3 regions of the Metapseudomonas cellulosilytica genome follow, and region 1 is predicted to be linked to each of the others. Evidence: predicted binding sites of a transcription regulator. Region 1 holds the regulator's gene; each other region holds the start of a gene.

Region 1 (9,717 bases):
AACTGGTGGTCTACCAGGCCCTCTACGGCGAATACGGCCTCTGGGTGCGACCGCTCAGCATGTTCACCGAGACGGTCCAGGTGGATGGCGAGCAGATCGCGCGCTTCGCACTGGTGAACGCCGAGCCGAACCCCTTCCCGCAGCCCTGACGGCTGGGGCCGTGGCCAGGGGCGCGCTTGACCGCGCCGCGCTGGCCACTATATATAGCGGTGCCGCGACAGGCGGCTGCCGCCTTTTACATATTTCATTCAGGAACACACCGATCCATGGGCAAATCGCTGGTCATCGTGGAATCCCCGGCCAAGGCCAAGACCATCAACAAGTACCTGGGCAGCCAGTACGTGGTGAAGTCGAGCATCGGCCACATCCGTGACCTGCCTACCAGCGGTTCGGCCAGTGCGAGCAAGGAGCCGGCCAAGCGCGGCAAGACCGCTTCCGAGGCTCCGGCGCTGTCCGCCAAGGAAAAGGCCAAGCGCCAGCTGGTTGCGCGCATGGGGGTGGACCCCGAGCACGGCTGGAAGGCCAAGTACGAGATCCTGCCCGGCAAGGAGAAGGTGATCGACGAACTGCGCCGCCTGGCCAAGGATGCTGACACCATCTATCTCGCAACCGACTTGGACCGCGAAGGGGAGGCCATCGCCTGGCACCTGCGGGAATCCATCGGTGGGGACGACAGCCGCTACAAGCGCGTGGTGTTCAACGAGATCACCAAGAAAGCCATCCAGGAAGCCTTCTCCCAGCCCGGCGACCTCGACATCAACCGCGTCAACGCCCAGCAGGCGCGCCGCTTCCTCGATCGCGTGGTGGGCTACATGGTCTCGCCGCTGCTCTGGCAGAAGATCGCCCGCGGCCTGTCCGCCGGCCGCGTGCAGTCGGTTGCGGTGAAACTGGTGGTGGAGCGCGAGCGCGAGATCCGTGCCTTCGTGCCGGAAGAGTATTGGGAAGTGCACGCCGACCTCGGCACCGGCAAAGGCGCCAAGGTGCGTTTCGAAGTGGCCCGCGAGAACGGCGAGGCCTTCAAGCCGCTGAACGAAACCCAGGCCATGGCGGCCCTGGAGAAGCTCAAGGCTTCGGCCTATACCGTGGCCAAGCGTGAGGACAAGCCGACTTCCAGTCGCCCGTCCGCGCCCTTCATTACCTCCACCCTGCAGCAGGCCGCGAGCAACCGCCTGGGCTTCGGGGTGAAGAAGACCATGATGATGGCCCAGCGACTCTACGAGGCTGGCTACATCACCTATATGCGTACCGACTCGACCAACCTCTCGGCCGACGCCATTTCCATGGTCCGTGGCTTCATCGAGGGCGAGTTCGGCCAGAAGTACCTGCCGGCCAAGGCCAACGTCTATTCCAGCAAGGAAGGTGCCCAGGAGGCCCACGAGGCGATCCGTCCGTCCGACGTCAACCTGCGCCCCAACCAGCTGTCCGGCATGGAGCGCGATGCCGAGCGCCTGTACGACCTGATCTGGCGCCAGTTCGTTGCTTGCCAGATGCCGCCGGCCGAGTACCTGTCCACCAACGTCAGCGTGACCGCCGGCACCTTCGAGCTGCGCGCCAAGGGCCGTATCCTCAAGTTCGACGGTTACACCCGCGTCCTGCCGCAGCAGAGCAAGCCGGGCGAGGACGACGTGCTGCCGGAAATGGGCGAAGGCGAGCTGCTCAAGCTGCTCAAGCTCGAACCCAGCCAGCATTTCACTAAGCCGCCGGCGCGCTATTCCGAGGCCAGCCTGGTCAAGGAGCTGGAAAAGCGCGGCATCGGCCGTCCGTCCACCTATGCGGCGATCATTTCCACCATCCAGGAACGCGGCTACGTGACGGTGCACAACCGTCGTTTCTACGCGGAGAAGATGGGTGACATCGTCACCGAGCGCCTGAACGAGAGCTTCGCCAACCTGATGGACTACGGCTTCACCGCCGGCATGGAAGAGCACCTGGACGACGTGGCCCAGGGCGAGCGTGACTGGAAGCACCTGCTGGACGAGTTCTACGGCGATTTCAAGAAGAAGCTCGACCAGGCGGAGGCCGCCAACGATGGCATGCGTGCCAACCAGCCGACCCTGACCGACATTGCCTGCCGCGAATGCGCGCGCCCGATGATGATCCGTACCGCCTCCACCGGCGTGTTCCTCGGCTGCTCGGGCTACAGCCTGCCGCCGAAGGAACGCTGCAAGGCCACCATCAACCTGGTCCCGGGCGATGAGATCGCCGCGGACGACGAGGGTGAGTCCGAATCCCGCGTGCTGCGTGGCAAGCATCGCTGCCCGATCTGCGCCACGGCCATGGATGCCTACCTGCTGGACGAGACTCGCAAGCTGCATATCTGTGGTAACAACCCGGATTGCTCGGGTTACGAGATCGAGCAGGGCCAGTACCGCATCAAGGGCTACGAAGGCCCGAGCCTGGAATGCGACAAGTGCGGCAGCGAGATGCAGCTGAAGACCGGCCGCTTCGGCAAGTTCTTCGGCTGCACCAACGCAAGTTGCAAGAACACCCGCAAGCTGCTGAAGAGCGGCGAGGCGGCGCCGCCGAAGATCGATCCGATCCGCATGCCCGAGCTGAAGTGCGAGAAGGTCGACGATATCTACGTGCTGCGTGATGGCGCTTCCGGCCTGTTCCTGGCAGCCAGCCAGTTCCCGAAGAACCGTGAGACCCGTGCGCCGCTGGTGCAGGAACTGATCCCGCACAAGGATGAGCTGGATGCCAAGTACCATTATTTGCTGGATGCGCCCAGGAAGGACCCCGAAGGGCGTCCGGCGGTGATTCGCTTCAGCCGCAAGACCAAGGAGCAGTACGTGCAGACCGAAGTCGACGGCAAACCCACCGGCTGGCGCGCCTTCTACGACGGCGGCAAGTGGAAGGTCGAAGACAAGCGCTGATCGACTGCTGCGCGCCCGGGTGCGGGCGCGCATATACTGCCCGAGTTACCTGTGGAGGGCGCCCTCATGGCCCACGAGCTTTATACCCGCACCAATCAGAAACTCTTCTTCGCTGGCCTGTCGCTTGAATCCTGGCGCAAGGCGGAAGAGGGCAGGGCGATGAATGCCCAGGCGCTGGTGCAATCCGAACGCGAAGCGTCGCTCTTCCACCTCTATGGCGCCTTGCTCGGCCTTTGCCATGAAATCGCCGGTTATTACCGGCTGTCCGAGGCCGGCGCGTCGCGCGTCGAAATGCTGCTGACTCCGGAGGTGCTTGCCGCGGAGCCCAGTCCGGAGCTGGCCGAGCTGGTGGAAATGGCCCAGCAACGGGAAACCTGGCTGGCCGAACTGCTCGCTGCGTACCGTGAGCTCTTCCAGCCTCCGCAAGCGCCGAAACAGGCCAAGGTCGATCCGACCTTGCCGCTGATCACTGCGGTCAGTGTGGAGGAAGAGGTTGCGCCGCTGTCTCGGGAAACCCTGGAATCCTGGCGGCAGAACCTGAAATCCCTGGCGCTGCGCTTCCGCGAAACCATGAGCGAGTGCTGATTTGATCGACGGACTAGGGCGTGCTGGCGGCTGGCTGTTACAATAGCCGCCTTTCGTGGAGATCTGAGCTATGCCTACGTCCTTTCTGGAAATAGTCGAACTGCCTGACGGACGCATTATCCTGCGCCGGGCCGAGGACGAGGAGGCGTTGGTGACGCTGGACTTCTCGTCCGATGCCAAGGCTTTCCTCCAGGGGCACCATCTGGAGGTCGCAAAGGCCATGCTAAACGTCGGCGTGCAAATGGCCGGCCGCCTGGCTGAAGGCGACATGGGCCACGACGAAGGTCCGCGCGTACTGCATTGAGGTCTGGGCCGAATCTTCCGCTGATTCGGTTACCGTCTGATGTCACTGGGCGCAAGTCGTGCCCAGCGCGAGAATCCATCAGCCCAGCAGAATGTTCAGGCTCTGCGCGCCGCCCTGGCGTGCTGCCTGGGCCAACTGGCGCTTGGCTTTCTGTCCCAGATGCAGCCAGCTCACCACCGTGTGGCTGCGGCCAAGGCGCAACGCTTCGCAGGCCAGTTCCAGGGCGCTCTGCTCGCCCCGAGGCTGCAGGAGCAGGATGCGTTCGCGGTTCAGGCCGGAGTCACGCAGCCAGTCGCGAGTAAGGCCTGCCGGGGCGCCGATCAGGGTCAGCCAGCGCGCATCCTGTTCTTCGCTCAGCTCCCGGAGTACCGAGGCCAGCAGGCTCCGGCAGTGCCCGGTGGCGCCGCGCAGCGAAAGTTCGCTGAAGGCTTCCGGTTCTTCCTGGCGGGGTTCTTCCACCGCGTCGGTCAGCATTGGCGCCACGGGATTGGCCAGGATGGCGTCGTGGAACAGTGGCAGCTGGGACCGACCAAGGGACTGCGGGAACTGCATAAGGCCTCCTTTAGCGGCGGATCACGCCGACACTCAAACCTTCGATCACCAGGTCCTGTTCATCCAGGTTCACCTCGATGGGGGCGAACTCGGGGTTTTCGGCGATCAGCCAGACCCGATCGCCATCGCGCTTGAAACGCTTGACGGTGACTTCGTCACCGAGGCGGGCTACCACCACCTGACCGTTGCGCGCTTCGCGGGTGCTGTGCACGGCGAGCAGGTCGCCGTCGAAGATGCCGATGTCCTTCATCGACATGCCGCGAACGCGAAGCAGATAGTCGGCACGGGGATGGAAGAAGTCCGGATTGATGCGGCAGGATTCCTCGATGTTCTGCTGGGCGAGGATCGGGGCACCGGCCGCGACCCGGCCGATTACCGGAAGGCCGTCGTCATCGTTGGCGCCGGGTTCGAAGCCGGGGATACGAATGCCGCGGGATGCGCCGGGGGTCATTTCGATGGCGCCCTTGCGGGCCAGGGCCTTGAGGTGTTCCTCGGCGGCGTTGGGTGACTTGAAGCCGAGTTCCTGGGCGATTTCCGCGCGGGTCGGGGGAAAGCCGTTGTCTTCAAGGCAGCGCTTGATGAATGCGAGAATCTCGGCTTGGCGGGGCGTCAGTTTCAGCATGGCGGCGCTCTGTTTTTTTATACAGTGACTGGAATTATATACAGTGCTGGCGCCTTGGCAATGCTTCTTTTTTTCCGCGCAGGTCGACTCGCGGAGACGACGCGCAGGTATCGTCCGCCCAGCGCTTGGCTGGAAGTGACTGTCGCGTCGGATTATGGTGTGTTCGGCTTGACAAGCTGACCGGCTGAAACGTATGTTTCAAACAAGTGTTTGTCAGGCGGAGGAGCCATGGCCCAGTCGGAAACCGTTGAGCGCATTCTGGATGCTGCGGAACAGCTGTTCGCGGAAAAAGGCTTCGCCGAGACCTCGTTGCGCCTGATCACCAGCAAGGCTGGGGTCAACCTGGCAGCGGTGAACTATCACTTCGGCTCGAAGAAGGCGCTGATCCAGGCGGTCTTCTCGCGCTTCCTCGGCCCTTTCTGCCAGAGCCTGGAGCGTGAACTCGATCGCCGCCAGGGCAAGGCGGAGAGCAAGGCCAGCCTCGAGGAACTGCTGGAAATGCTCGTCGAACAGGCCTTGGCGGTAAAGCCCCGCAGCGGCAACGACCTGTCGATTTTCATGCGCCTGCTCGGCCTCGCATTCAGTCAGAGCCAGGGCCACTTGCGCAAGTACCTTGAAGAGGTTTATGGCAAGGTTTTCCGGCGTTACATGCTGCTGGTAAACGAATCCGCGCCACGGGTACCGCCCCTCGAGCTCTTCTGGCGGGTGCACTTCATGCTTGGCGCCGCTGCCTTCAGCATGTCCGGCATCAAGGCGCTGCGCGCCATGGCGGAGACTGATTTCGGCGTGAACACTTCGATCGAGCAGGTCATGCGCCTGATGGTGCCCTTCCTCGCCGCCGGCATGCGCGCCGAGACCGGTGTCACCGACGAAACCCTGGCCAAGGCCGTGCTCAAGCCGCGCAACAAGGCGCCCGCCGTTCCGGCCAAGGCGTAAAACGATGGGCGCGAGCGGGCTGATCAGCTAAGCTTGCGGCCCATGCAAAACCTCGATCTTCTGCATATCTCCATCGCTGACCAGCGGCTCTACGGCTTTGCCGGAGGGCGGCTGGTGCTGCGCATGTCCGTATCCACCGCCTTGAACGGTGTGGGCGAAACCAGCGGCTCCAATTGCACGCCCCGCGGCCTGCACCAGGTACGCGCACGAATAGGCGAAGGCCTGCCCCTTGGTGCGGTGCTGCGCGGCCGGCGCTGGACCGGGGAAGTCTGGAACGCCGAGTTGCACGGGCAGTTCCCGGGGCGGGACTGGATTCTCAGCCGGATTCTCTGGCTGAGCGGCTGCGAACCCGGCCGCAATCGCCTCGGCAATGTGGACAGCTTCCGCCGCTACATCTACCTGCACGGCACGCCGGACTCCGAACCCATGGGCGTGCCCCGTTCCCATGGATGCATTCGTCTGCGCAATGCCGACGTGCTGGAACTCTTCGACCGGGTACCCGTCCACTGTGCAGTACGCATAGACGAAGCGCCGTGCCCGGCCTGGGCAACGGCAGAACTCTCGTAAGGAATTTCAATGCAAGGCTCCCTGATGCTGGATATCGGTGGCACCTGGCTGACCGCCGAGGATCGGCAGATCCTCCGTCAGCCCGAAGTCGCCGGCCTGATCATCTTCGCTCGCAACATCGAAAGTCCGCGCCAGGTGCGCGAGCTGTGCGCGTCCATTCGTGCCGTGCGCCCCGACCTGATCCTCGCCGTCGACCAGGAGGGTGGGCGTGTGCAACGCCTGCGCCAGGGCTTCCTGCGACTGCCCGCCATGCGTGCCCTGGCCGATAACGACAATGCCGAGCAACTGGCCGAGCAGTGCGGCTGGCTGATGGCGACCGAAGTGCTGGCTGTGGGGCTGGATATCAGCTTCGCACCGGTCCTGGATCTCGATCACCAACGCAGCGCCGTGGTCGGCAGCCGCGCCTTCGAGGGCGACCCGGAGCGCGCCGCGCGTCTTGCCGGTGCCTTCATTCGCGGGCTGCGCCAGGCCGGTATGGCCGCCACCGGAAAGCACTTCCCTGGCCACGGCTGGGCGGAGGCGGATTCCCATGTGGCTATTCCGACCGACGAGCGCAACCTGGAGCAGATCCGCCAGGCTGACCTGGTTCCCTTCGCCCGCCTGGCGTCGGAACTGGACGGCATGATGCCCGCCCATGTCATTTACCCGCAGGTAGACAACCAGCCCGCCGGCTTCTCGCGTCGCTGGCTGCAGGACATCCTGCGTGGCGAACTGAAGTTTTCCGGTGTGATCTTCAGCGATGACCTGTCCATGGCCGGCGCCCATGTGGTGGGCGACGCCGCCGAGCGCATCGAGGCGGCGCTGACCGCCGGTTGCGACATGGGGCTGGTATGCAATGACCGCGCCTCCGCTGAACTGGCCCTGGAGCGCCTGCAGCGCCTGGGCGCCAAGCCGCCGGCCAGCCTGGCGCGGATGCGTCGCCGCGCCTTCCCCGGCATCGAATACCGCCAGGATCCGCGCTGGCTGCAGGCGGTTGCAGCCCTGCGCGAAGCCCAGTTGATCGATTGAGGAACCGACATGACCGTTTACGCCATCATCGGTGGTACAGGCCTGACCCAGCTCGAAGGCCTGAGCATGAAAGCCCTGCTCAACCCTGAAACGCCCTACGGCGCGCCGTCGGCTGGCATCGTCCATGGCGAGTACGCCGGGCACGATGTGCTGTTCCTCGCCCGTCACGGTCACCCGCACCGGATACCGCCGCACAAGGTGAACTACCGCGCCAACCTCTGGGCCCTCAAGCATGCCGGTGCCGAGGCGGTGATCGCAGTGAACGCGGTGGGCGGCATCCATCCGGCCATGGGCAGCGGCCACCTGGTGGTGCCGCATCAGTTGATCGATTACACCCACGGCCGCGTCGGTACGTACTTCGAGGGCGACCTGGATCACGTCACCCACATCGATTTCAGCCATCCCTATGACGAAGCCCTGCGCGGCCAGTTGCTGGCGGCGCTGAACGCCTGCGATTACCCCCACAGCGATTTCGGCGTCTATGGCTGCACCCAAGGCCCGCGCCTGGAGACGGTGGCCGAGATCGTCCGCCTGGAGCGTGACGGCTGCGACATCGTGGGCATGACCGGCATGCCCGAAGCCGCCCTGGCCCGCGAGCTGGAGCTTCCCTATGCCTGCCTGTCCCTGGTGGTGAATCCGGCTGCCGGCAAGTCCGAAGGCATCATCACCATGGCCGAGATCGAGGCCGCGCTGGCCGAGGGTATCGGCAAGGTACGCAATGTCCTTGCCCATGTGCTGAAGGGCTGAGGCCCGCTGTCCCGCTGACGGGTGTCGGGCCGATACCTGTCAGCGCCTCGCGTACTTCCCGTCGACGGGGCCCGATTCGGCCCCTTGCCGGTTTCACATCCGCTGGAAGAAGGTCGGATAACGGTTCACCAGGCCGTCGTCATCCAGGGTCAGCACTGCCTCGAATCCGCTGCCATCGAGGTTCTGGTAGAGGTAGTGGGAATGGTCGAGACGGGTGTAGGCCTGGCGCATGCGCCGCACCGTCAGTTGCGGCGCTTCGACGAACACCACATCGATTTCCCGGCGTTCGCCCAGATTGAGGAAGAGCCGCCAGATGCTCGGGCTGTTGGTAAAGGGCGTAGGCCAGAGGTCCAGGTCGAGGCTGCCGGACAGTTCCGGCAGCTTGCGCCCTTCGCCTTCGAACCAGTGCAGGCCGTCGCGGCGCAGTGTCAGGCTGCGGGTGCCGCTGGCATCGCGCACCGTGGCGCTGAAGGCCCGCGGCTCCCAGCCCTTGGTGTATTCCAGGGTGTAATTGAGGCGATAGGGTTTGCCGTCGTCGTCGAAGGCCACCATGCCGCTGTCCGCCCGTCGGCCCTCGAGGCGGAAGTCCTCCAGGCCCTGGGTGGGCGCGCGGGCGTTCCAGAGGTGGGACCAGAGGGCAGTGGTTCTCATCGATTCTTGCCTCGCAGCGCGCGGGTTTGCGCAGGTTCAGGGGAAGGGTAGCAACTGGGCCAGGACCGGACCCGGTTCCGCCAGGATTCAGTCCAGCAACAGTCCGACCTGGCGGATCTTCGGCAGGCGCGCCACCACCAGCTGGTGGGAGCGGGTGAGCAGATCGCGCAGCTCGTCGTCGCCCATGGGGTAGGGGTGCTGCATGCTGATCCAGTGGGCGCGTGCCAGGTAGGGTGCGGGACTGATGCCGGGGCGGTCGACGTAGCCGAGGAAGAGGTCCTTGCCGACCTTGAACGCCAGGCCGTCGCCCAGGAAGTCGAGGATGGCGAACATCTTGTTGCCGGCTACCGAGAACACCCGATTGCTGCCCCACTTGAGGTCCTCCCGGGCGCCGGGAAGTTGCAGGCAGAAGGCGGCGACTTGCTCAGGGGTCATGCTTGCTCCTGTTCCTTCAGGTTCGAGTTTCACTGCGCAGCAGCCACAGGGAGAGCAGCATGCCGGTCAGCGCCATCAGGGCGGCTATCAGGAAGATCGCGGCGAAGCCCGCGAGGCTTGCGATGGCGCCCATCAGCGGCCCGGCGATGCCCAGGGCCAGGTCGAAGAATACCGTGTAGGCGCCCAGGGCCGAACTGCGGCTGGCCGCCGGAATGCGGGTGACGGCTTCGACGCCGAGGGCAGGGTACACCAGCGACAGGCCGAAGCCCGTCAGTGCCGAGCCGGCGAGGGCGAGCCAGGGCGTCGGCGCCAGCCAGAGGAGGAACAAGCCGAGGCTTTCCACCGCCAGGCAGGCGATGGCCACCCGGTAGCCGCCGAGGTGCTTGATGCTATTGACGAACAGTAGCCGCGCACCGATGAAGGCACAGCCGAACGCA
Region 2 (9,717 bases), on a different contig from region 1:
ATGCATGGGAAGCCGACCTTTTCCAGGACGCCGTAGGATTCTTCCATGCTGTGGGCGATGCCGGAGCGCGGGCACGCCAGGCCGATGGACTTCATCGCCTTGTCGAAGCGCGAGCGGTCCTCGGCCTTGTCGATGGTGTCGGCATTGGCGCCGATCATTTCCACGCCGAACTTGGCCAGCACGCCATGGCGCTCCAGGTCCAGGGCGCAGTTCAGCGCGGTCTGGCCACCCATGGTGGGCAGCAGGGCGTCAGGGCGCTCCTTCTCGATGATCTTGGCGACGGTGGCCCACTTGATCGGCTCGATGTAGGTGGCGTCTGCCATGGCCGGGTCGGTCATGATGGTGGCCGGGTTGGAGTTCACCAGGATGACGCGGAAGCCTTCTTCCTTCAGGGCCTTGCAGGCCTGGGCGCCGGAGTAGTCGAACTCGCAGGCCTGGCCGATCACGATGGGGCCGGCACCGAGGATCAGGATGCTCTTGATGTCTGTACGCTTGGGCATGGGACTCTCGTTGCAATAATCAGGACAGGGTTGCGGTGGCCAGCTTCACGCCAAAGCCGACAAACAGGGCGCCGACGCCGCTCGAGGCGCCGGCAGCCAGCCGTTGCCGCCGGCGGAACCAGGCCGCCAGGCGCACACCGGAAAAAATCAGGAAACTCAGGTAGATGGCGCTGATGACTTCGAGGATCGTGCCCAGCACCAGGAACGACAGCCCGGGGTAGGCGTATGCCGGGTCGACGAACTGGATGAAGAAGGACACGAAGAAGAGGATCGCCTTGGGGTTGGACAGGCTCAGCAGCAGCGCCTTGCGGAACGGCTGGTTGACATCCAGGTCCTTCGCCGGGACAGCCTGCTCGACCGGCTGGCGCAGCTTCTGCCAGCCACCCCGGAGCATGCCGACACCCAGATAGAACAGGTAGGCAGCGCCGACGTACTTCAGGCCGAGGAACAGCATCGGCTCGGCCTTGAGCAACGAGGCGATCCCCAGCGCCGACAGCAGCATCAGGATCGCATCGCCGAGGAACACCGCGCTGGCCGCCCGGTAACCGGCGCCCACGCCGCGCTGGGCGGCGGTGGCGAGCACGAACAGCGAGTTCGGCCCCGGCAGCAGGACGATGAACAGCGTACCCAGGACATAGGTCCAGAGGTCGGTGATCCCGAGGGTCGGCATCATCTACGCAAGCCCCTTCAGCGGTCTCAGCGACGCTCGGCCATGGCCGAGATGAAGCGATCGAACAGCGGCGCCACGTCGTGCGGGCCGGGGCTGGCTTCCGGGTGGCCCTGGAAGCTGAAGGCGACCTTGTCGGTACGCTCGATGCCCTGCAGGGTGCCGTCGAACAGCGACTTGTGGGTGGCGCGCAGGTTGCTCGGCAGGGTCGACTCGTCCACAGCGAAACCGTGGTTCTGGCTGGTGATCATCACCACGCTGGAATCCAGGTCCTGCACCGGGTGGTTGGCACCATGGTGACCATGGCCCATCTTCACGGTCTTGGCGCCGGAGGCCAGGGCCAGCAGCTGGTGACCGAGGCAGATGCCGAAGACCGGAATCTCGGTGTCGAGGAATTCGCGGATGGCCTGGATGGCGTAGTCGCACGGTTCGGGATCGCCAGGGCCGTTGGAGAGGAAGATGCCGTCCGGGTTCAGCGCCAGCACTTCGCTGGCCGGGGTCTGCGCCGGTACCACGGTCAGGCGGCAGCCGCGGGCCACCAGCATGCGCAGGATGTTCACCTTGACGCCGAAGTCATAGGCCACCACATGGTGGGGCAGATCGCTTGCGGCGATTTCCGGATGGCTGTCGGTTTCCAGGTTCCACGTGCCGGAACGCCATTCGTAGCGCTCCTCACAGGACACCACCTTGGCCAGGTCCATGCCCTTCAGGCCAGGGAAGCTGCGCGCCAGTTCCAGCGCCTTCTCTTCAGTGGCGTCGTCACCCGCGAGGATGCAGCCATTCTGCGAGCCTTTCTCGCGCAGGATGCGGGTCAGGCGGCGGGTATCGATACCGGCGATGGCGACGGTGCCGTGTTCTTTCAGGTAATCCGGCAGCGACTGTTTGTTACGCCAGTTGCTGGCCAGCAGCGGCAGGTCGCGAATGATCAGGCCGGCGGCCCATACGCGGTTGGCCTCGGCGTCTTCCGGCGTGGTGCCGGTGTTGCCGATGTGCGGATAGGTCAGGGTAACGATTTGCTGGGCATAGGAAGGATCGGTAAGGATTTCCTGATAGCCGGTCATGGCGGTGTTGAACACCACCTCGCCGATGGTATGGCCATCGGCCCCAATGGCTTCGCCGCGAAAAATGCTGCCGTCGGCAAGCGCGAGTATGGCTGGCTTAGTCAAGAAGACCTCCCGTAGATCAAGGCTGAAGCAAACGCAGGTTGTAAAAAAGCGGGATGACGTTGATACCGTCACCCCGCTTTCTTATCTGAGCCATTTCTGCGTAACTTTTAGTGGACACACTAAAGCTGCAGTTTACAGGAATGCGTCATTTCGGTCCACCCGAAAGACATCCTGATCTGCACATCAACGCAAACCCAGTACATCCTGCATGTCGTAGAGTCCCGCTTCCTGGCCGTCGAGCCAGAGAGCCGCGCGGACCGCGCCGCGAGCAAAGGTCATGCGACTGGAGGCCTTGTGGGTGATCTCCACGCGCTCGCCCTCTGCAGCAAACAAGACGGTGTGATCGCCCACCACGTCACCTGCGCGCACGGTGGCGAAGCCGATGGTCTCGCGGGCACGGGCGCCCGTCTGGCCTTCCCGGCCGTATACCGCCACCTTGGACAGGTCGCGCCCCAGGGCGTCGGCGACCACCTCCCCCATGCGCAGGGCAGTCCCGGACGGCGCGTCCACCTTGTGGCGGTGATGGGCTTCGATGATCTCGATGTCCACTTCGTCACCCAGCACGCGCGCCGCGGTGTCCAACAGCTTCAGGCAAAGATTCACTCCGACGCTGAAGTTGGCGGCGAAGACGATCGGAATTTCCCTGGCCGCATTCGCCAGCAGCACCTTCTCTTCGGCGGAGAAACCGGTGGTACCGACCACCATCGCCTTGCCGGCCTGACGGCAGACTTCCAGGTTTTTCAGGGTCACCGAGGGATGAGTGAAGTCGATCAGCACATCGAACTCGTCGACCACCTTGGCCAGATCACCGGACAGCGGCACGCCGATGCGACCCAGGGCCGCCAGCTCACCGGCATCGGCGCCGACCAGGGTGCTATCCGGACGATCGATGGCAGCGGTCAGACCGGCGCCCGGCGCCTGCTGCACCGCCTCGATCAGGTTCTTACCCATGCGCCCGGCGGCGCCCATCACAGCAATACGTCGCATAAATTAAAGCTCCAAGCTGGAAGCCCGAAGCCGGAAGAGCAAGCCGGAGCGCCTCAGGCCTCCAGCTTCCAGCTTCCAGCTTACCGATTAGAGATCGCCGAAGAAGCGCTTCATGCCCTCGAACCAGGTGCTGGCCTTGGGAGAATGGGAACCGTCGCTCTGCAGCGTCTTGCGGAACTCGTCGAGCAGTTCGCGCTGGCGCTTGTCCAGGTTGACTGGCGTTTCCACCACCACCCGGCACATCAGGTCTCCCGCGCCGCCGCCCCGCACCGGAGCCACGCCCTTGCCGCGCAGACGGAACAGTTTGCCGGTCTGGGTCGCCTCCGGAATCTTCAACTTGACCCGGCCGTCCAGCGTCGGCACTTCCAGTTCGCCGCCGAGCGCCGCATCGGCGAAGCTGATCGGCACTTCGCAGTAGAGGTGCTTGCCATCGCGCTGGAAGATCGGGTGCTCGCGCACGTTGACCACTACATAGAGGTCGCCGGGCGGGCCACCCAGAACGCCGGCCTCGCCCTCGCCGGACAGGCGGATGCGGTCGCCGGTATCGACACCGGCCGGCACCTTCACCGACAGGGTCTTTTGCTCTTCCACGCGCCCCTGGCCATGGCAGCTGCCACAGGGGTCACTGATCATCTTGCCGCTGCCGTGGCAACGCGGGCAGGTCTGCTGCACCGAGAAGAAGCCCTGCTGCATACGCACCTGGCCGATACCGCCGCAGGTGGTACAAGTGACCGGGCTGGTCCCTTTCTTCGCACCCGAGCCGTCGCAGGTCTTGCAGTTGACCAGAGTCGGAACGCGGATGGTGACCGTCGTACCACGCACCGCTTCTTCCAGGTCCAGTTCCAGGGTGTAGCGCAGGTCGCTGCCGCGCTGCGGACCACCGCGCTGGCCGCCACGCTGACCACCGAAGAAGTCGCTGAACACGTCGCCGAAGATGTCGGAGAAGCTGGCGCCGCCAAAGCCGGCACCGGCACCGCCACCCATCTGCGGGTCGACCCCGGCATGGCCGTACTGGTCGTAGGCGGCGCGCTTGCTGGCGTCGGACAGCACTTCGTAGGCCTCGTTGGCCTCCTTGAATTTCTCTTCGGACGCCTTGTCCCCCGGATTGCGATCCGGATGGTGCTTCATCGCCAGACGGCGATAGGCTTTCTTCAGCTCAGCCTCGCTGGCGCCGCGCTCGACACCAAGGATTTCGTAAAAGTCACGTTTTGACATGATTTCCTGCACTCTCGAATTCACCCACCCCAGACACGCCAACGCGGGAGCAAGCTCCCGCGCGGCGGTTCAGGCGTGCGAGGCGCTCGACCTCGCACGCTGGAGCGGAAGCAAGCGTGACACTTACTTGTTTTCCTTGACCTCTTCGAACTCGGCATCGACGGCATCGTCGGAAGCCTTGTCCGCGGTGGCGCCCTGCGGCTGCTCACCGGCCTGAGCCTGGTCGGCGTACATCTTCTGCGCCAGCGGGGTGGAAGCCTGGGACAGGGCGTTCATCTTGGCCTCGATCTCGGCCTTGTCGTCACCCTTCACAGCGACTTCCAGCTCGCCCAGCGCCTTCTCGATGGCAGCCTTCTCCTCGGCGGTGGCCTTGTCGCCAGCCTCGGTGATCATCTTGCGAGTGGCGTGAACCAGCGCATCACCCTGGTTGCGGGCAGCGGCCAGCTCCTCGAACTTGCGGTCTTCCTCGGCGTTGGCCTCGGCGTCGCGCACCATCTGCTGGATCTCTTCCTCGGACAGGCCGGAGTTGGCCTTGATCACGATGGACTGCTGCTTGCCGGTGGCCTTGTCCTTCGCACCAACGTGCAGGATGCCGTTGGCGTCGATGTCGAAGGTCACTTCGATCTGCGGCACGCCACGCGGAGCCGGCGGGATCTCGGCCAGGTCGAACTTGCCCAGGGACTTGTTCTGCGCGGCCTGCTTGCGCTCACCCTGCAGCACGTGAATGGTCACGGCGGACTGGTTGTCGTCAGCGGTGGAGAACACCTGGGACTTCTTGGTCGGAATGGTGGTGTTCTTCTCGATCAGCGCAGTCATCACGCCACCCAGGGTCTCGATACCCAGGGTCAGCGGGGAGACGTCGAGCAGCAGCACGTCCTTCACGTCACCGGCCAGTACGGCGCCCTGGATGGCGGCACCGATGGCGACGGCTTCGTCCGGGTTCACGTCCTTGCGCGGCTCCTTGCCGAAGAAGTCGGCCACCTGCTTCTGCACCAGCGGCATGCGGGTCTGGCCGCCGACCAGGATCACTTCCTGGATGTCGGACACGTCCAGGCCGGCGTCCTTCAGGGCGATGCGGCACGGCTCGATGGTGCGAGCGACCAGATCTTCCACCAGGGCTTCCAGCTTGGCGCGGGAAATCTTCACGTTCAGGTGCTTCGGACCGGTCTGGTCTGCGGTGATGTACGGCAGGTTGACGTCGGTCTGCTGGCTGGAGGACAGCTCGATCTTGGCCTTCTCGGCGGCTTCCTTCAGGCGCTGCATGGCCAGGGGGTCGCCCTTGAGGTCCATGCCGGATTCCTTCTTGAATTCGTCGACGAGGTAGTCGATCAGGCGCAGGTCGAAGTCCTCACCACCCAGGAAGGTGTCACCGTTGGTGGCCAGCACTTCGAACTGGTGCTCGCCGTCGACTTCGGCGATCTCGATCACCGACACGTCGAAGGTACCGCCACCCAGGTCATAGACGATCACGGTGTGGTCGCCCTTGGCCTTGTCCATGCCATAGGCCAGGGCAGCCGCGGTCGGCTCGTTGATGATGCGCTTGACGTCCAGGCCGGCGATGCGGCCGGCGTCCTTGGTAGCCTGGCGCTGGCTGTCGTTGAAGTAGGCCGGAACGGTGATCACCGCTTCGGTCACCGGCTCGCCGAGGTAGTCTTCGGCGGTCTTCTTCATCTTCTTCAGCACTTCCGCGGAAATCTGCGGCGGCGCCATCTTCTGGCCCTTCACTTCCACCCAGGCGTCACCGTTGTCAGCCTTGGCGATCTTGTAGGGAACCATCTTGATGTCTTTCTGCACGACGTCTTCTTCGAAGCGGCGACCGATCAGGCGCTTCACGGCGTACAGGGTGTTCTGCGGGTTGGTCACCGCCTGACGCTTGGCGGACTGGCCCACCAGGGTCTCGCCATCGTTGGTGTAAGCGATGATGGACGGCGTGGTACGAGCGCCTTCGGCGTTCTCGATCACCTTGACGTTGCCGTTCTCCAGGATGGCCACGCAGGAGTTGGTGGTCCCCAGGTCGATACCAATGATTTTGCCCATATTCTCTCTCCCGAAACTTTGGATTCTCCGCGGCCCTGCTTCACGAGCCGCGGCAGCACATAAACGCTTGAACTAACAGATGGGGGCCCGAGGGCGAATTTCAAGCCTTCTCGTCAATCGACGGCGGCGTTTCGCTCGGCGCCTTGCTGACCACCACCATGGCGGGGCGCAGCAGGCGACCGTGGAGCAGGTAGCCCTTCTGGAACACCTTGAGCACGCTGCCCGGCTCGACATGGGCGCTTTCCTGCATGGCCATGGCCTGGTGGTGCTCCGGATTGAAGGGCGCACCGTGCGGGTCCACGGCTTCCAGCTGGTAGCGCTTGAGGGTGTCGTGGAACAACTTGAGGGTCAGTTCCATGCCTTCACGCACCGGCTTGATCGATTCATCGTCGGCGCTGGTCAATTCCAGGCCACGCTCCAGGCTGTCGACGATCGGCAGCAGGTCGTTGGCGAATTTCTCCAGGGCGAACTTGTGCGCCTTCTCCACATCCTGCTCGGCACGACGGCGCACATTCTGCAGCTCAGCGGCAACACGCAGCGACTGATCCTGGGCCGCGGCCAGTTGCTCTTCCAGCACCTGCACGCGAGTGGCGAGGTCTTCGCCGGACGCGGTTTCAGCAGCGGAATTCGCTTCGGGGGTCTGGGTATCCAGGGTCTGTTCGTCGGCCATGCCTTCCTCCTCATAAAAGACAGCTGCGGGAAAGACCCGCTGATATGTCCGCCTATATGGGGTCGCCATTTTGTCGCTTCAAGGGGGAGGGGCGATTGTCAGCCAGAAAACAAACACTGTATAAATACACAGCCAACTCAGCGCGGGAGTCGCACCATGCTGGTACACCTGTCGATCCACAACTACGCCATCGTCGAACACCTGGACCTGGAACTCGAAGCCGGTATGTCCGTGATCACCGGCGAAACCGGGGCCGGCAAGTCGATCATGCTCGACGCCCTCGGCCTGACCCTGGGCGACCGTGCCGACAGCGGCGCGGTGCGCCCCGGCGCCGACAAGGCGGACATCCTCGCCAGCTTCGACGTGGCGGACATTCCCGAAGCCCGCGCCTGGCTGGCCGAGCGCGACCTGGACAACGACGGTCCCTGCATCCTGCGCCGCGTCATCACCGCCGAGGGCCGTACCCGCGCCTATATAAATGGCAGCCCCTGCCCCCAGAGTGACCTCAAGACCCTGGGTGAACTGCTGATCGATATCCACAGCCAGCACGAGCATCAGTCACTGCTCAAGGCCGACACCCATCGACGCCTGCTTGATGAGTTCGCCGGCGCCAGCGAACTCGCCCGACAGGTGCAACTGGCCGCCCAGCGCTGGCGGCAGACCCGCCAGGAACTGGAGCGCCTATCCCGCGCAGGCGACGAGCAGCGTGCCCGCCATCAGCTGCTGAGCTACCAGCTGGACGAACTCGAAAACCTCGCCCTGGGCGAGAACGAACTGGAACGACTGGAGCTGGAACACAAGAACCTGACCAATGCGGAAAGCCTGCTGGCCGCCTGCCGCCAGGTCATCGACATGTGCAGTGAAAGCGATGCCGGCAACGTACTCAGCGCCCTGACCGCCAGCCTCAACCGCATTACCGCCTTCCACACCCAGCCCGGCACCCTGGCCGAAGCGGTCAATCTGCTGTCCAGCGCGCAGATCCAGGTGGAAGAAGCCGTGGGCGAGCTGAACCGCTTCCTCGACCACTTCGACGCCGACCCGGAGCGCCAGCAGGCACTGGAAGAGCGCCTCGACACCATCTATACCCTGGCGCGCAAACACCGGGTCCAGCCGAGCGACCTGGCCGAGCTGCAACAGAAGCTGCTGGACGAACTGGAGGCGCTGAATGCCGACGACGAGGCCGCCGAGCGCCTGGCCGAGGAGCTGGCCGCCTATGAGCGCCATTACCATGAAAAAGCCGCGGAGCTGAGCAGGCTGCGCAGCGAGGCCGCCGACCGACTGGCCGGCTCGGTACAGGTAGAAATGCAACGCCTGGGCATGCCCGGCGGGCGCTTCAGCATTCAACTGCAGACCAGCCAGGCGCAGGAACCGCAGCAGTACGGCCTGGAACAGGTGGAATTCCTTGTCAGTGCCAACCCCGGCCAGCCCCTCAAGGCCCTCGCCAAGGTCGCCTCGGGCGGCGAACTGTCACGCATCAGCCTGGCCATCCAGGTCATCACCGCGCAGACCTCACGCGTCCCCACCCTGGTCTTCGACGAAGTGGACGTAGGCATCGGCGGCCCCACCGCCGAGGTGGTGGGCCAGTTGCTGCGCCGCCTCGGCGAGCGTGGCCAGGTGCTTACCGTCACCCACCTGCCGCAAGTCGCCGCACAGGGTCATCACCACCTGTTCGTGCACAAGGAACGCGGCACCGAAGAAACCCGCACGGCAGTTGCCAAGCTGCGGGAGGCACCGCGCATCGAGGAGATCGCGCGGATGCTGGGCGGCGTCGACCTTACCGAGGAGTCCCTGGCGCACGCCCGCAAGATGGTGACCAGCGCCCAGGGCTGATCCTGCCCAAAACGAGAAAGGCGACCCGGAGGTCGCCTTTTTCACAGGAGTCGCACTTACTTCCGCTTGCGCACGTAGAGCACCAGGTTGTGGTCGACCAGGTCGAAGCCACGCTCCTTGACGATCTCCTTCTGGCGCTTCTCGATTTCGGGATCGAAGAACTCGATCACTTCACCGGTATCCACACACACCATATGGTCGTGGTGACCGCTATCGGCCAGCTCGAACACGGCATGGCCGCCATCGAAGTTGTGGCGCACCACCAGGCCCGCCGCCTCGAACTGGGTCAGGACCCGGTAGACGGTGGCCAGACCGACGTCTTCGCCGGCTTCCATCAGGGCCTTGTAAACGTCCTCTGCGCTCATGTGGCGCTGCTCGGTGGAGTCGAGCATCTGGAGGATCTTGACCCGAGGCAAGGTCACCTTCAGGCCGGCTTTACGCAGTTCGTTGTTTTCAACCATGGTCAGCTTTCTCGAGGAATGCGGCTTTCGCAGCTTCCCTTAATGCAGGTATGATCGGGCTTTTAATGCCCAGCCAAGATAGTGGAAGTCTCCCACCGATGCAAAACACCAAGCTCCTGCTGAACAGCCTCACCCTAGCAGGCCTGCTCGCACTCGCCGGTTGCTCGTTTCCCGGGGTCTACAA
Region 3 (9,717 bases), on a different contig from region 1:
AGCAGCTCCGCCGGGTAGAGGCCGGCCAGCACCTCGCGACGACGCAGGTGGCGCTCGCCATTGGGGAAGAGTCGGTGCCCGGCTTCGGCCAGGGTGCAGTGGTGACGCACGGCGGTCATGCAGTCCTGCAGGGCGCGGCGGCCACGGGCATGCATATGCACATCGCCGCTGGCCACCGCCGGGATATCGAGGCGTTCGGCCAGGGCCAGCAGGCGTGCCAGGCGGCCGGCGTCGTCCGGGCCCCGGTGCAGCTCCACCGCCAGCCACAGGCGCCCGGGGAAGCACTGGCGCAGCCAGGCGGCTTCGCGATCATCGTCATCAAAGTCGGGCACCCAGAGCGCCAGCAGGCCGTCCGCCGGTTCCGACAGGTCGTCACGCAGCAGGCGGTACTGGCCCTTCTCCGCCCGCCGTCGGGCCTGGGTGATGAGACGACAGAGGCGTTGGTAGCCGGCCAGGTTTTCCACCAGCAACACCAGCTTGGGTCCGCCTTCGACGCGCATCTCGCTGCCGATCACCAGGGGCAGCCCGGTCGTCTTCGCGGCCTGCCAGGCGCGGACGATGCCGGCCAGGGTGCATTCATCGGTGATCGCCAGGGCCGCGTAGCCATGCAGCGCGGCGCGCTGGAACAGTTCGAGCGCGCTGGAGGCCCCACGCTGGAAACTGAAGTTGGACAGGCAGTGCAGCTCGGCATAGGCGCTCATGCGAACCAGCCGTGCAGCAGCAGCGGCCCCTCCCCGCCCACCGTGCGAAAAGCCCAGCCGCGCTGGCCGCCGCGGGTTTCCACCAGGTAGTAGTCACGGCGCACATCACCGCCATCCCACCAGCCGGACTCGATGCGCTCGGGGCCGGCGAGGATGCGCAGGGTGGTTTCGCGCAGGGGCAGCGGTTCGCGCAACAGCCAGCCGGGACGCGGTGGCGCGGAGGGGAGCGGCACCGGCGGGCGGTCGGCATCCAGCTGCCAGGCCGCTTCGGGGCGGTGGTCGGCGCGGGCGGCAAGGCTGTGCACCGCCTCGTCCCCCAGGCGCGCGCGCAAGCGTTCGCGCAGCTGTTCCCAGGGCAGGGATTGCTGCGGGCGTTCGTCGAACAGCTCGCGACGCTCCGGCACGAAGGCCGGCAGGTCCCGCGCCTGCAGGCGGAAGGCGCGCACCGGCGCCGGCACCTGCAACTGCTCCAGGCGCCCGCGTGCCAGTTCGAAGAGCATGGCCGCTTCGCGCTCGGCGCTGAGCAGGCCCACCGGTACCTGGGTATCGCCGAGGTCGCGGTGTTCCAGGAACAGGGTGAAGCGCTGCACGCCACTGTCACGGCTGGCGAGGAAGGCGGCCAGGTCGGCGGTGAGACGGCGCAGGGGGAAGAGCAGCGCCTGGTGGGACTCCACCTCGAAGTTCAGCTCGATGCGCAGGTCGAACTCGTCCGGCGGCCGGTAGCACTCCAGGGCCAGGGGCCGTTCGCCGAGCAGGGTGTCGAAGTGTTGCAGCACCTCGGCCGGAAAGCGCCGGGCCAGCGTCTCCCGTGGCAGCGCCAGCACCTGTTCCAGGTGACGCAGGCCCATGCGGGCAAAGGCGGTGGCGGTTTCGCGCGCCAGGCCAGCGCGGTCCACCGGCATGCGCCCGAGGGCCTGGCGCAACTCGTCCTGGTGCGTCACTGCCAGGCCGTCGTAGGCATTGGCCAACATCCGTGCCGCCGCCGGGTTGGGGGCGGCGACGATGCGATGACGGAAGCCCAGTGCCGCCAGTTCCTGGCGCAGCCGCGCCTCGAAACGCGGCCAGGGGCCGAACAGGGCGAAGCTGGATTCCACCTCCAGCAGCAGGCAGCGCGGGTATCGCAGGCTGACCTGGGAACTGAAGCCATAGGCCCAGGCCGCGAGCAGTCGTTCCCAGCGTTCGACCTGTGCCGGGTCGTACTCCACCAGTGCGAAGTCGCGGGTCAGGGCATGGGCGGCGGTCAGTGACTGGCCGGGGCGCAGCCCCAGGGCCCTGGCCGCCGGGTTGAGGGCGCGCAGCACACGGCGCTGCGCCGTGCCGGCCACCAGCGCCAGGGGCGCCTCGGGGTCGGGGTGGCCGCGCAGCACGCCATCCAACGCCAGTTGCGGTAGCAGTATGCAGGCCCAGCGCATGGCGGCTTCACCGGACCAGGGCGATGGGATTGGCCGGTGGCAGGCCACCCCGGCACTTGAGCACCCGCAACTGCGCCGGCAGCCCGTCGACGGCGATGCGCAGGGCCGCTGGCGAGGGATTGAAGGCGGCATCCAGGGGGCGATAGGCGAAGGCCAGGGTCTGGCCGGTTTCCGCGGCCACCTGCAAACGGCGCAAGGCGCGGTCGTCGGCCTGCTGCGGCCAGCAGAGCACCGCGCCGCAACTGCCGGAACGCAGGCATTGCTCGGCGGCCCAGAGCGCGTCACGGCCGCTGGCTTCCACCAGCGCCAGCCAGCGCAGATCGACGCCGGCGGCCTGCCAGGCCTGGGGATAGGGAATATGGGGCGGCGCCACCAGCACCACGCGCTCGGCGCTGGCGGTCAGCCGCGCCAGGGTGGGCCAGAGCAGGCGCAACTCGCCGAGCCCCGTAGCCGGGACAAGGATTTCGCTGAGGGCGGCTTCAGGCCAGCCACCGCCGGGAAGGACCCTGTCCAGGGCGACGAGGCCGGTGGGCTGGTCGCTGCCGGCCGGCTGCGCGCCGGGCTGGCCCTTCCACACCCGCCGTTCGTTGAGCAGGGTGTCGAGGGCAACGACAGCGCCCATCAGCGCTGCCCGGAAGAGAAAAACGGCAGCCCCGGGAAAGGGCTGCCGAAAGGGCCAGGAACAATCACCAAGGCCATCAGGGGAAATCCTACGAATACTGTATTTATATACAGTAAATCGCGCTACCTGCTCCGCGTCAATCCGGGAAGACGGAAGGCAGTCCCGGCAAGCGCCATCAACTGAAGCTCAGGCTGCGTTCCGACTCATCCAGGCGTTCCAGCAGCACGGCCCGCGTCGCATCACGTAAGCGGATCGACTCCGGCCAGCCCGGCCCCTCCGCCCGCAGCGGCGCGCACACACTGACATGGATCGCCCCACGCAGCGGGAACCACTGGCCGTCGCGCAGCACCGTGCGGGTGCCGCGGATCGCCACCGGCAACAAGGGAACCGCGGTATTGGCGGCCAGCACGAAGGCGCCCATGTGGAAGGCCCGCAAGCCCGGCTCACGGGTGAAGGTGCCCTCCGGGAAGAACAGCAACGACTGGCCAGCGCGCAACGCCCGCTCCAGGGTCTCGCTGTCGGCCACACTGCGTTGCAGGTCGAAGCGCTCGACGAAAAAGGCCCCGAGCTTGCGCAGGAACAGGCTGGGGATCCACTGGCCCGCCAGTTCACGCTTGGCGACGAAACCGAACCGCGGCGGCAGCGCGGCGCAGAGAATGACCCCATCGAGATAGCTGGCATGGTTGGCGGCCAGCACGCTGGCCCCGTTCCTCGGCAGGTGTTCCAGCCCTTCGACGCTGAACGGCACCCCGGCCAGGCGGATGAACAGCCGCGCCGCCCAATGGACGAAGGCGCGGCACCCGCTCCGGTGCGGCAGGATCGCAACGCCCAGCCAGGTCAGCGGCGTGACCAGCCAGAACAGCAACCAGATATAGACCGCATAGGACAGGGCGCGAAAAGCCTGCCAACCACGGCCGAGATGCCCGCGCATGGCCTGCAGCAGCAGGCGCAACACCTGACGCCACGGCGCGAGGCGCGGCCGCCCGGCTTCGCCGCGCTCGTACAGTTCGCGGCAGGCGGCCCGGCGGATCTTGCCGCTCGAGGTCTTCAGCACGCTATGGGCTGGGACCAGGACGATGTCGTCGGGCGGCACGCCGGCCAGGTCGACGAGGATGCGGTTGACCTCCTGGCGCAGGCGTTGCAGCGCCCCCTCCTCCTGCTCCTGGGCTTCCGCCATCACCACCAGGCGGTCGGTTCCGCTGGCCGCGTCACGGCTGCCGAATACCGCGACACAGCCCTTGCGCAGGCCCGGCAGGTTGCCCACCGCCGTCTCGACATCGTAGGGGTAGATATTGCGCCCGGCGCGGATGATCAGGTCCTTGGCGCGGCCGGTGAGATAGACCTCGCCATCGGCCATGTAGGCGAGGTCGAGGGAGTCCATCCAGCCGTCGCGCAGGACCCGCGCGGTTTCCTCCGGGGCGCGGTAATAGCCCGAAGTGGTCGAGGGCCCGCTGAATTGCAGGTGGCCTTCCCGGCGTTCGGGGAGCTCGACACGGTGGTCGTCGACGATGCGGATCTGGTGTCCCGGCAGGGGGCGCCCGCAGGAGACGAAGCGGAGGGTGGCGCTGTCTTCGGCCGCCGGCGCAAGAGCCTGGCCACGGAGCTGGAAAGCCTCGCGCTGCACCCGGTCGACCAGCGGACCCCGGCCCAGGGGCGGGAAGGATACGCCCAGGGTGCCCTCGGCCAGGCCGAAGACCGGCATCAGCGCGGTGGAAGCCAGGCCATAGCGCGCGAAACGCTCGGCGAAGCGCTGCAAGGTGGCCGGGCTGACCGGCTCGGCGCCGTTGAGGGCCAGGCGCCAGCTGCTCAGGTCGAGGCCTTCAAGATCGCTGTCGGCGAGCTTGTTCAGGCACAGCTCGTAGGCGAAGTTGGGCGCCGCCGACAGCGTGCCGTGGAAGCGGTCGATGGCCCACAGCCAGCGCGCCGGCCTGGACAGGAAGGCCAGGGGCGACATCAGCACCAGGTTGAATCCGTAGTACAGGCTGCCCAGCCAGGCGCCGATCAGCCCCATGTCGTGGTACATGGGCAGCCAACTGACGAACAGGTCGCCCGGCCCCACCTGCAGCGCCGTCCCCATGGCACGCAGGTTGGCCAGCAGGTTGGCGTGGCTCACCATCACCCCCTTGGGCTGGCCGGTGCTGCCCGAGGTGTACTGCAGGAAGGCGATATCGTCCGGCTGCCGCACGGGCGCTGCGTATTCGCGCCCTTCGCCGCCCAGCTCGGCAACACTGGCGATGCGCGCCAGGCTCGGTACCAGGGGGCGGAGCAGCTGGGCCAGCAGCCTCGCCTCGGTGACGGTGATCAGCACCCTGGCCTCGGCGTTGCGCAGGATGCCGGCCTGGCGCTGCAGGTGGTCCTCGATCTGCGACAGGCGCAGCGGCGGGTAGATGGGCACCGGTATGCCGCCCGCGAGCAGGATGCCGAAAAAGCCCAGGAGAAAGTCACGCCCGGTGGGCAGCATCAGCGCCACCGCCTGCCCGGCGAGCAGGCCACCACGCTGCAGGCCAGCCGCGACGGCCAGGGCGCCCTGCTGCAAGGCGTCGTAGCTGATGTCTTCCGGCTGCTCGTCATCCCCCAGCAGGCGCACGTGGGTTTTCCCGGGGTGCCGCCGCACATGCCAGTCCAGCACCTCGATCAGGGTTGGTGCGGCATCCGGCGTCTGGTGTTCGCCCGTCGCGGGCTCGCCGGAATGGTTGGTATGGCGCGGAAGACGCGACTGGGTAGCCTGGCGGTGCTGCAGCACATGCAGCACGTCTTCAGGGGTGCTTGCCGAGGCGAACAGCTCCTGCGGCAAACGAACACCGAACTCGTGCTCGATGCGCGACCAGAGTTCGACCCGGGTCAGGCTGTCCACCCCGAGGTCGCGGTCCAGCACGCTGTGCAAGGTGACCCGCAAACCTTGAGCAGCCTGGGGGCGTAGTTCGGTCACTGTGCGCTGGACGATCTCCAGCAGCTTGTCCGCGTCCCCGTCATGGGCGGGAACATTGCCGGTTTCCGCAGGCGGACGAGACATGGGCGGTCCTCATGACTAAAGGTCTTCGCCACTGTCCAGTATGCGCCCCTGCCGGCCTTTGCGCGGCCATGGGCCCGTGAAGCTTCGTTTCGGCGCGTATCCGGCGCCGGCCCGGGCTCTGCGCCGGTCACCCGGCGCAGAGGGGTTCAGGCGTTATTGGATGAAATGATTACCCCAGCGCTCGGCCTGGCGCACCGACTGCTTGCGCAGGGTGGTGATCCCCTGGGTTTGCTGGGCGGCGGCGATCTCGTCGTCGATGACCTTCGTCGACTGCGACAGCCAGCTGGTGGCGAAGGCCATGGCGTCCCCGTTGATCTCCAGGGCATTCAGATCGATGTTGCCGATGCCGTCGCAACCCTGGTGGTAGCAGGGGTCGAAGGCCTGGCCGGCGGCGCCGCCAAACGTCTGCGCCTGCGCCTCGCTCTTGATGTCCTCGGCCCCGGTGAACAGGCCACCGAAGGGGATGCCCACCTCGAAGAACTGCGCATAGTCGGAGCGGAAATCGATCTGGGTCCCCTCGAAGGGTTCGCCACGCAGGTTGAAGTAGGCCTCGAACAGGCGCTCGATGGCGGCCGAGCCGGGCGGGCCCTGCAGGCCGAAGGAGGAGCCGTCGCCGTCATAGATGAAGTTGGCGAAGTTCGGCGAACCGATCATGTCGAAGTTCAGGTACGCCTTGATCTTCTGCCGCGCCTCATCGCTCAGGCTGTTGACGTAGAAGGTCGAACCCACCAGCCCGGATTCCTCGGCCCCCCACCAGGCGAAACGCACCTTGTTCTGCGGATGCGCCTTGCGCAGCAGCACCGCCATCTCCAGCAGGGCCGCGCTGCCCGAGCCGTTGTCATTGATGCCGGGGCCCTCGAACACCGAGTCCAGGTGGGCGCCGGCCATGACCACGTTGTCCGGGTTGCCGCGCGGGGTCTCGGCCACCAGGTTGAAGGTCTCGGTCTTGTCGCGGATCACGTCCGCCACCATGCGCAGCTGCAGGCCGGCGGTCTGCGACCAGGCCACGCCGTTGTCATAGGTGGCGAAAAGCACCGGGATCCCGCCCTCATAGGTGTCGCCCAGGGTGACGTTCTCCAGGCCCTTGCGCTCCTCGGTGTTGCCCTGGTTGAAGATGATCGCCCCCGCCGCACCGGCTGCCGCGGCGTTCTCCGCCTTCACTTCGAAGGTGCAGCCGCCCCGCTGGATCAGGGCGATGGCGCCGCTGGGGAAGCCGGCGAAGTCTTCCGCCTCGCAGCCGCTGGTCGAGGTATTGCCGGCGCCGAGGGAGAGGTCCACCGCCACCACCGGCGCGCTGACATCACCCGGGTCGGTCTGCGACAGGTAGTTGAAGTCCTCCTCCCAGACATAGCCGGCCGGCTGCGGCGCCAATGCCTGCAAGGTGCCCGGCCCCTTCGGGAAAAAGGCGGTGAAGGGGAACGGCTGCACCTGCACCTGGTAGCCGGCACGCTCCAGGGTCTGTTTCACGTAGTCGATCGAGGCCTGGTAGCCCGCTAGCCCGGCGGCGCGATTGCCGTCGTTGAGGGTGGCGATATCCTGCAACTCTTGCAGGCGGGTCATCACATTGCTCGCCTCGAGGCAGCGCGGCAGGCCCAGCGGCGTGCCGACCAGCACAGGCGACTTGCAGATACCAGGGTTGGGCTTGCCTGGGCTCCAGAATTCGCCGAAGGCATCGCCTTCGGGCGCCGGTGCGGCAAGGGTGGAAGTTGAAGCGGCGAGAACCAGGGAACCAACAACACGTCTGACGTTGTTCTTGCGGGTCATGACTTCAATCCTTTTGAAGTGGTTGTAGGCGGCCTGCCATGGCATTGCGCCACTGTCCTGTACGGCTTCCTCTGGGGCAGGCCTGGAAGAACAGACTGGCGCAGGTCGTTCAGTTCTTCCAATTCCTTGTAAAAAACGTGCAGCTTGTCGCCTTTTCGCGTCAATTCGCCGGAGATGAACAAGGCAACTGGCCATCAGTGCTGCCACCAGCGGAGCCGGCGGCCTCCCGCGCAGGTCCTATGCTGATACCACTCCCCGACTCAGGAGCACGCCATGTGCGGCCGCTACGTCAGCCCCTCCGAACGCGCCATCGAAGCGTACTGGCACATCGGCGCCCGCGACTCGGGGCGCTGGATCCAGCGCTTCAATGTGGCCCCCACCAGCAGCGTGCCGATGTTGCGCCTGGACGACGACGGCCAGCTCGAACTGGTCCCCGCCCGCTGGGGCCTGATCCCGTTCTGGTGGAAGGACATCAAGCCACCGGCCATGTCCTTCTTTGCCCGCAGCGAAGAAGCCGCCAACAAGCCCATGTGGCGCCAGAGCCTGCGCACCCAGCGCTGCCTGATGCCCGCCCAGGGCTGGTACGAGTGGAACCCGCACCAGGAAGTGCGCAACGCCAGCGGTCGCCTGGTCCACCAGCCCTACTACCTCTACAGCCCGCAAGACACGGTACTGGGGATTGCCGGCATGTGGGCCACCTGGACCGGGCCCGATGGGCAGGCAATCACCTCCTGCGCCCTGCTCACCCGGGAAGCCGCCCCCGCCATACAGGCCATCCACGGGCGCATGCCGGTGGTATTGCCGCCAGAGCAGTTCGCGCTGTGGCTGGCCCCCGGAACACCGGCCGAACAGCTGCAGCAGGCCATCGCCCAGGCGCGTGATGACTTCACCGGACACGCGGTTTCCACGCGGGTGAACAGCGTGCAGAACGATGATGAAAGGCTGATAGAGGCGATTGCCTAATCGCCCGAAAAAACGCGACTCGGCAGGGTTTCGGTCGATGCCGGTCGCGAAATCGACTTGATGCTCATCAGCAATGACCTACAGTACAGCGACACAATGAAGTGCCTGGTGCCTGTGGATGCGGTCATCAGGTAAAGCTCAGCCTGATGGAGACCATGGATGGACAGTGAACAGAACCTGGAAAACCCCAGATCTTCGGGGGCTCCATCGGCAGCGGATCGACGGCTTGGGCACAGGCGACGTGATTTGCGGCATCCCCAGGCTATCGTTGTTCAATGCAGCACCCAATGACAGACAGGGAGGTCGGTATGGGACTGGAAGACCGCGATTGGCTCCAGCAGGCACACCCGAAACCAGAAGGCAGGACGCGCAAGCGCCCGGAGCGCACCACGGCGCCTCCCGGCGACGCCCAGGACGGCACTTCGATCGAGCCCATCAACCGCTCGGCCAAGCAACGGCCCCCGTCCCCCTGCATCCAGCCGCCGGCACAGGAACTCCTGGAAGGACGCAACCGCACGTCACCTCCCCCCGTATCCCTGGCCGTACTGCTGGTCCTTTGCCTTTCCGTTGCGGCGGCGGCGCTCTACCTCTACTTCTGAGGGCCTGAGCACAAACGGAGGAGTGGGGACGGCTATCGGGTAGCCCTTTTTCGAGCCCGAATGACTGCGCCAATCCTTCGCATTTCACGACTCGCGCCTTGCCCTTTCAATCCAGCACGAAAAAAGGCGAATACACTTACTCCGCACAGGCAGCGGCTACACGGGGGAGGATTCTCGCCCCAATCCGTCGACGGCCTCCGCTCCCAGGCGCCCTGCCTCGACCGGCTAACCGGCAACATCACGCCGATTCAGCCAAACGCACCTGCCTGGAGCAACAACCATGAAAAACACCTCCCCTGGCAACTCTTCAGCATTCTTTCGTAGCGGCAAGGTCCTGCTTCTTTCCTCCCTGCTGATCGCAACAGGCTGTGCGCAGAACCCCGACATCAGGGCCAGCCGCGACGGTACGTCCGGCATCACGAGCCGAGCCGATACGGAATACGTGAACTGCGTGAAGGGTGGCATCCGGCACGACGCCGCCACCTTCACCCAGGAGGAGAACGGCAAGACCCTCTTCTTCGTGGGCAGCACCGATCCCGCCAAGGCGTCAGGGCTGGTGGAACTCTCCAACGCCCCAGGCCAGAACCATTTCTCCGTCTATCAGCGAAATGCCTGGCAGGACAAGGGAAGGCTGATCAATGCG

The links. The regulator LexA, encoded in region 1, represses DNA repair genes until DNA is damaged. The targets are predictions, from matches to a motif close to CTGTNTNNNNANACAG.
Region 2: the regulator LexA is predicted to act here: its motif matches at 7,359-7,374, upstream of recN (DNA repair protein RecN).
Region 3: the regulator LexA is predicted to act here: its motif matches at 2,833-2,848, upstream of imuA (translesion DNA synthesis-associated protein ImuA).

Annotation. Positions count from the first base shown of each region.
Region 1 covers NZ_JBHZGN010000027.1:73,910-83,626, reverse strand. The annotation lists gene ACFW0H_RS25670 (DUF1653 domain-containing protein) at 1-149, shown strand, start outside; gene topA (type I DNA topoisomerase) at 267-2,873, shown strand; gene ACFW0H_RS25660 (DUF6586 family protein) at 2,940-3,458, shown strand; gene ACFW0H_RS25655 (hypothetical protein) at 3,529-3,762, shown strand; gene sulA (SOS-induced cell division inhibitor SulA) at 3,841-4,314, opposite strand; gene lexA (transcriptional repressor LexA) at 4,325-4,936, opposite strand; gene ACFW0H_RS25640 (TetR/AcrR family transcriptional regulator) at 5,165-5,872, shown strand; gene ACFW0H_RS25635 (L,D-transpeptidase family protein) at 5,915-6,439, shown strand; gene nagZ (beta-N-acetylhexosaminidase) at 6,449-7,447, shown strand; gene ACFW0H_RS25625 (S-methyl-5'-thioinosine phosphorylase) at 7,457-8,194, shown strand; gene ACFW0H_RS25620 (putative glycolipid-binding domain-containing protein) at 8,288-8,845, opposite strand; gene ACFW0H_RS25615 (MmcQ/YjbR family DNA-binding protein) at 8,933-9,280, opposite strand; gene ACFW0H_RS25610 (MFS transporter) at 9,297-9,717, opposite strand, start outside.
Region 2 covers NZ_JBHZGN010000023.1:66,027-75,743, reverse strand. The annotation lists gene carB (carbamoyl-phosphate synthase large subunit) at 1-500, opposite strand, end outside; gene leuE (leucine efflux protein LeuE) at 520-1,170, opposite strand; gene carA (glutamine-hydrolyzing carbamoyl-phosphate synthase small subunit) at 1,197-2,333, opposite strand; gene dapB (4-hydroxy-tetrahydrodipicolinate reductase) at 2,517-3,320, opposite strand; gene dnaJ (molecular chaperone DnaJ) at 3,408-4,535, opposite strand; gene dnaK (molecular chaperone DnaK) at 4,659-6,572, opposite strand; gene grpE (nucleotide exchange factor GrpE) at 6,673-7,242, opposite strand; gene recN (DNA repair protein RecN) at 7,399-9,072, shown strand; gene fur (ferric iron uptake transcriptional regulator) at 9,129-9,533, opposite strand; gene ACFW0H_RS23775 (outer membrane protein assembly factor BamE) at 9,632-9,717, shown strand, end outside.
Region 3 covers NZ_JBHZGN010000018.1:65,801-75,517, forward strand. The annotation lists gene ACFW0H_RS21085 (error-prone DNA polymerase) at 1-701, opposite strand, end outside; gene ACFW0H_RS21090 (Y-family DNA polymerase) at 698-2,113, opposite strand; gene imuA (translesion DNA synthesis-associated protein ImuA) at 2,121-2,735, opposite strand; gene ACFW0H_RS21100 (AMP-binding protein) at 2,911-5,748, opposite strand; gene ACFW0H_RS21105 (M28 family metallopeptidase) at 5,902-7,512, opposite strand; gene ACFW0H_RS21110 (SOS response-associated peptidase) at 7,786-8,475, shown strand; gene ACFW0H_RS21115 (hypothetical protein) at 8,784-9,074, shown strand; gene ACFW0H_RS21120 (hypothetical protein) at 9,355-9,717, shown strand, end outside.